Regions from separate parts of the Shewanella sp. T24-MNA-CIBAN-0130 genome, predicted to be linked through region 1. Evidence: predicted binding sites of a transcription regulator. Region 1 holds the regulator's gene; the other holds the start of a gene.

What was found. Region 1 encodes MetJ, which represses methionine synthesis genes. Its sites were predicted from a motif close to TAGACGTCTAGACGTCTA; they were not measured.
Region 2: msrA (peptide-methionine (S)-S-oxide reductase MsrA) is a predicted target of MetJ. The motif match lies at 1,963-1,980, and genes of this name have one in related genera.

The regions. Positions count from the first base shown of each region.
Region 1 is NZ_JBEOPP010000003.1:44,109-47,540, reverse strand. Features, by position in the region: gene metB (cystathionine gamma-synthase) at 70-1,239, opposite strand; gene metJ (met regulon transcriptional regulator MetJ) at 1,449-1,763, shown strand; gene AAEZ02_RS01955 (sulfite exporter TauE/SafE family protein) at 1,839-2,585, shown strand; gene AAEZ02_RS01950 (c-type cytochrome) at 2,903-3,232, shown strand; gene AAEZ02_RS01945 (DUF3373 domain-containing protein) at 3,383-3,432, shown strand, end outside.
Region 2 is NZ_JBEOPP010000014.1:29,488-32,919, forward strand. Features, by position in the region: gene AAEZ02_RS08180 (thiamine pyrophosphate-dependent dehydrogenase E1 component subunit alpha) at 1-587, opposite strand, end outside; gene astE (succinylglutamate desuccinylase) at 744-1,775, opposite strand; gene msrA (peptide-methionine (S)-S-oxide reductase MsrA) at 2,003-2,482, shown strand; gene trxB (thioredoxin-disulfide reductase) at 2,740-3,432, shown strand, end outside.

The DNA of each region.
Region 1 (3,432 bases):
TTACTATTTTACTTAATTTGGGCAAAACCACAGCTAACTTAAACTCGAATTAAGCTAATTTAAGCCAAATTAAGCTGATTTAATCGCGTTAACAGCAGCTAAGCCAGCTTTAATGTCGGCCACAAGGTCCTCAGCATCTTCAATGCCAACCGATAATCTCAATAAAGTCTCTTTAATACCAGCCTCTTTCCTTGCTTGTGGGTCCATAGCTCTGTGGGTCATCGTGGCCGGAACAGCGACTAAGCTTTCCACTCCGCCTAAACTTTCCGCAATACTAAACAGGGATAATGCCTGTAAAAATGCCTCCACTTCAGCTTCACCACCGAACAACTCAAAGCTTAACATCGCGCCAAAGCCTTGTTGTTGTTTTGCCGCAATGTCGTGACCAGGATGGTCTTTTAATCCCGGATAATACACCTTGGACACCACAGCACTGGCACTCAATAACGCAACAATTTTTTGCGCATTACGCTGATGCTCACGAATTCGCACCGCTAAAGTGCGCAAGCCACGCAAGGTTAAGTAACTGTCAAAAGCAGATCCCGTTAACCCTAACGTATTTGACCACCAATGCAATAATTCACCCACTTCAGCATCTTTAGCCACCACAGCGCCACCCACCACATCACTGTGACCATTAATGTATTTAGTGGTTGAGTGAATAACGATGTCAGCACCCAATAACAAGGGTTGTTGTAATATTGGCGATAAAAAGGTGTTATCTACCGCCACTAACGCACCGACGTCATGGCAGGCTCGGCTAATAGCACTAATATCGACCACCCGCAGCAGTGGATTCGATGGCGTTTCTAACCAGACCATTTTCGGTTTTTGGGCAATGGCTTGGTTCAATGCTTGTGCATCAGTTTGATCAACAACCAACAACTTAAATTGACCTTTTTTAGCCAAATGCGTAAATAGGCGATAACTACCACCATAACAATCATGCGGCACCACTAATAAATCATCTGGACCAAGTAAGCTAGTCACTAAGGTAATGGCGGCCATGCCAGTACAGGTCACTACACCTGTAGCGCCTTGCTCAAGTTTGGCCAGCGCTTCACCTAAAATACAGCGGGTCGGATTACCCGATCGGCTGTAATCAAACTCGCGCGGATTGTTGTGACCATCGAAGGAATAATTGGTTGATAAATAAATTGGGGGCACTATGGCGCCATGCTGTGTGTCTGTTTCAATACCCTGGCGAACGGCCAATGTGGCGCTTTGATGCTTAGTCATAATTGACTCCTAAAAATGTCACAAACACACAAAGAGATGTCTAGACGTCTAAATCTACCGAAGAGATCTTCATCCGTCAACAAAAATAGACGCTTAGACGTCTAAACATCAAGAAATCTATTTGCATCGAGATTAAATATTCGCAATAATTTGACTAGAGAGTGTAACGGTTTAAAATCTGCACCGTATTTATCGTTAAGGGTAAGTTAATGACTGAATGGAATGGCGAATATATCAGCCCATATGCCGAACACGGCAAAAAAAGTGAACAAGTAAAAAAGATAACAGTTTCTATACCTCTAAAAGTACTAAAAATACTGACAGATGAGCGTACCAGACGCCAGATAAACAATCTGCGTCATGCAACCAACAGTGAACTGCTGTGCGAAGCATTTTTGCATGCGTACACAGGTCAACCTTTGCCTTATGATATTGATTTATCAAAAGATCAACCTGACAGCATTCCAAGTGAAGCGAAAAAATTAATGGATGATATGGGGATCGAGTGGGAAGAGCTCGAATAATTCACTGGTTAGTGATTACCTCACAAACTGTTAAACTGCCCTTTTAAGAAGCAGTGATGTTGTTAACGAGAATTTATGATGCCATTTATCGATCCAACAACCTTGATACTGGCATCAGTTATCGTGTTTTTTGGCGCACTAACCCAAAGCTTAATTGGTTTTGGGTTAGCCGTTGTTGCCAGCCCGCTGCTGTACATTGTTAATCCTCAATTAGTCCCAGTGCCCATTATTGCCATGGGTTTTGCTATCTCTGCCATGACACTTTTTCGAGAGCGCGGACACTTACAGTTTAATGGTCTGCAATATGCGCTATTAGGCCGTATTCCTGGGGGATTCTTAGGTGCTGGATTATTATTGTTTGCGCCCCAACCCATATTAGGCTTAATTATTGCGGCTATTGTGTTTATTGCCGTGATCCTGAGTACCTATCGCGTTACCGCACCAATAAATCGCAGCAGTTTATTTATCGCCGGGGTATTTTCGGGCATATTTGCTAATATCGCTGCCATTGGAGGTCCACCAATGGCTATATTGCTTGCAGGCAAAGATGCCAGTCAATTTCGAGCCGCATTATCAGCCTTCTTTGTCTTTAGCTCATTAATTGCGCTAGCTATTCTAGCTGTTGTTGGCTTAGTTGAGCTCAAGCACTTATGGTTATCACTGTTGTTATTGCCTTCAGTGATTGCGGGCTACCTTGTCGCTGGCCGATTAATTGGCCGCATCGATAAAGAAAAAACCCGTATGGCGACATTAATATTATGTAGCATTAGCGCAACAATATTGGTCATCATGTCGGTCAACACATTAATCTCTGCTAATTAATCTCTGCCTATTAACAGCCCTTTTTTTTTATCGCATACGATTCAGACATAAACAACAACACATTCTTATATGTGGCCGAACATCTATCACTACCTAGTACCATGTTACCTAACAAAATTTTATCCTCTGCACAATAGATCTGCATCACAGTTGTTCATTAGATTTCTTTCAATTAACTTTTTTTCAATTAGATTTTTCTCATGAATATGATCTACTTCAAATTAACAATACCTATTTTTAGGTAACATTCTTTACAGCAAAGAAATGATCACATGTTGCTAATGCTTCAACCATAAAAAAGCTCTATAGAGGATAAAATGATGAACACATACGTTAAAGTTGGTATCGCAATCGCCATTGCATTATCACTCGGTAGCCAAGTAATGGCAGCCGATGGTGGTAACCCTAAAAAAGGCAAACACCTGTACAAAAAAGAATGTAAAGCGTGCCACAGTGTCAATAGTGAAGGCGTAGAACTCACTCCAATGACAAAAACCATGAGCCAGTGGGATCGATTTTTTACCCGTGATATGCACAAAGCTAAACCCGCCATTTTTGAAGCCTTATCAGAAAAAGACCTGAAAGACATTCAACAGTTTTTGTATGATCACGCAGCTGATTCAGACCAACCAGCAACCTGCGGTTAAATCATCAATGCTGAGCACCTTTTCGTCCTAAGCGAAAATATCAGCCAATAAACAAACCGAAAAAAATAGTGGGGCTTAGCCTCAGGGAAACTTACACCAAAAAATTGCCAAATTGAACTGACCATTTGGCAATTAACGGGGAGAAATACCATGAGAACTCTCATCTCAATATTAGTTGCCAACGCTCTTTTTATGAGTAG
Region 2 (3,432 bases), on a different contig from region 1:
GCATGGAAGTCACCTTCTGACGCGGCGCCTTCACCAAAATAACAAATGGCCACGTTACGTTTACCTTGTAACTTCATACCGTAAGCCACACCTGTGGCTTGTGGGATTTGGGTTGCCAATGGTGACGAAATCGTTTGGTAATTCAGTTCACGGCTGCCGTAATGAATCGGCATTTGACGACCTTTACCTAAATCTTTTTCGTTACTGAACATTTGGTTCATAAATTGTTCAGTCGTAAAACCGCGATACCGCAATGATGCGTGTTCACGATATTGAGCCAAAATGACGTCATCTTTATCTAACGCGGCGGTACTGCCTATAATTGAGGCTTCTTCACCGGTACAGGTCATGTAAAAACTAATACGCCCTTGACGCTGTGCACCCAACATACGCTCGTCTAATACGCGTGTAAAAATACACGTATCAAAGATTTTATCAGCCAGAGCCTTGTCGATTACCGGTAAAACCGCGTTTTCATACGTGGTGCCATCGGCTTGCAAAATACGCAAAATGGGGATGTGCAATGACGCTTTGTCTAAGAAGCTGACACGGTGCACTGTTTCATTGGTCAGTGGTGCGTTGCTCATATTATGCTCTTGTTATTGTTGAACCATGTTCAATATAAACACGGCTCTATTTATACTATGCAAGTAGACATTACGTTAACGTAAACTACCTATCAATACTTACTTTAACAGTAAATGCATTTTACTCACGATTAACATGTATATATTGCTTTACGGCTATACGATTGACTCATTCGGTGCAGGCACTAAACATAACACTGTACGCTGCCCTATCGGCACATTCGCATTAGGAAACACAATCGCTTCTTGAGGGTGTTCTACTTTAATCTCTACACCACCTTCGGTTGCTAGCACTTCGCCCTGACTAAAGGCACTGAAGTTTTCGGCATCACCGGCAAAGCTAAAGGCAAAGTCTTCAACATGCTTATTGATCGAGCGAGACACCTTATATAAGTTGACCTTGGAAGAGTCGAACTCAACAGGCGCTAACGCAGTTTCGGTGATCAGCTTTTCAAGCATAGTATGAGTTTGAGTAAAACGACTCATGTCATTTTGCCCAAATGGCATCACCTTACCTAATTCAACCGTGAAGGCATCTGCTTGAAATTGCTGTGACGAATAATAACTAAACGTCGTTGTGGGTTCATGATGAAACAACATGGTATCGACACCACATGTCGCTAAAAACATGATTTGCTCCGCGCTAAAGGCTCGCCCTGGGCGGTATGGATAAATAGCAAATTTTTCATGCTTTGACGCACGGATGGCGGTATGTAAATCGTAATGTATGCGTTGATGGTCGCTATTGGCGTTAAAAAAGTCGGCGACATGTTGCTCTAATGCTTTGGCGCGGTGACGTTCTGGATGAGTTAAACCCTCACCTTTTGAGTGCGCACCACTGAACAGACGGTTCATGTTTTCGTCAATAAAACGGGTTTGATTAATGATGGCCGCAGGATTACCTATTAAGAATAAACACCGCTGTTTAGCGATGATTTTCTCACTCAACAAATCATGAATAAGTTGATTACACATTTCAATTGGCGCGGTTTCATTACCGTGGATAGCACTGGATAGTACAATGTCTTTGGTCGAATTTTGGCTCGGGGTAAACACAATGACACCCGTGTCGAGTACATCAACATGAGTATGTGTCCCTAACATAAAATCAAAACAGCCATCTATTTTGTCGGGATTGGCTAAAGTGTAAGCTAAAAAATCTTGGTCTTTCAGTAGATTAGATAACACAAACAACTCCTTGTATGCTTTATTATGCGGCATGATTAAGTTAGCCATTGTGCACCACTTAACATTAATTGCCTGTTTTTATCGGCGGATTCTAACATAGGCAAACATTATTTTATTGGTGGCATATGTTAGATTTATTTATTAATAAAAGTTTGCTTGCAAAACATCTCAATATTCAACACAATTATAGCCATCTAGACTTCTGTAAATTATTTTAAGGGTATGTCATGGCGTTAGCAACATTTGGTGCAGGTTGTTTTTGGGGTGTTGAATATTTTTTCCGTGACATTAACGGCGTCAGTAACGTAACTTGTGGCTACATGGGTGGCCAAGACAGTGCGACAACATATAAAGAAGTCAAAACCGGTTCAACCGGTCATGCTGAAGTGGTACAAGTTGAATTTGACCCGCAAGTAGTCAGTTTTGACGATTTATTGGACGTGTTTTGGCAGAACCATAATCCAACCATGTTAAATATGCAGGGCGGCGACATTGGTACCCAATATCGAAGTACTATATTTTTCCACAATAAACAGCAAAAGGCCGAAGCTGAAAGCTCTAAGCTGGCGCTAGCGCGCAGTGGTAAATGGGGACAGCGTCATATTGTGACCGAAATTGTACCAATACAAACATTTCACATTGCCGAGGAATATCATCAAAATTATTTAGAAAAAAATAATTTACCAACATGTCACTTGGTTTATTAATCCCGTTGAGCAGATATAGGGGCTGTTTATAATTTAAATTTGCCCTGCTTATAACTGAATACAGCTCCATTTATCGGTAAATATTACTTTTTACAATAAGTGATTCGCTTTAGGCTAGTTCGCTTGCCTAGAACCAGTTATTGACATAATAGATAACCCCAATCGATTTCTTACACTCAACTTCACTTTACCCGCCGTAGTAAATTCCATACAATCTCATTCATATTGCTTAGGGCATGTTATCGGAGAACAAAATCATGAGTGAAGCTCGTCACGTTAACCTACTAATTTTAGGTTCTGGCCCTGCCGGCTATACCGCTGCAGTTTATGCTGCACGTGCTAATTTAAAACCTGTGATGATCACAGGCATGCAGCAAGGTGGGCAATTAACCACGACTACTGAAGTTGAAAACTGGCCAGGCGATGCAGAAGACTTAACCGGCCCAGCATTAATGGAACGCATGCAAAAACATGCAGAAAAGTTTGATACTGAAATTATTTTTGACCACATCAACGAAGTAACCTTAACTGAGCGCCCTTTTCGTTTAAAAGGCGATAATGGCGAATTTACTTGTGATGCATTAATTATTGCTACTGGTGCTTCAGCTAAATATTTAGGGCTTCCTTCTGAAGAAACCTTTATGGGTCGCGGTGTGTCAGCGTGTGCGACTTGTGATGGCTTCTTTTACCGTAACCAAAAAGTTGCAGTGATCGGTGGTGGTAACACCGCGGTTGAAGAAGCACTTTATCTAAGCAATATTGCTTCTGAAGTTCACTTGGTTCACCGCCGTGACAGTTTCCGTTCAGAAAAAATTCTGATCAACCGTTTAATGGACAAAGTGGCTAACGGTAATATCATTTTACATCTCGACCAAACACTTGAAGAAGTCACTGGTAACGAAATGGGTGTAACGGGTCTTAAAAAGAAAAGTACTAAAGACGGTTCAGTA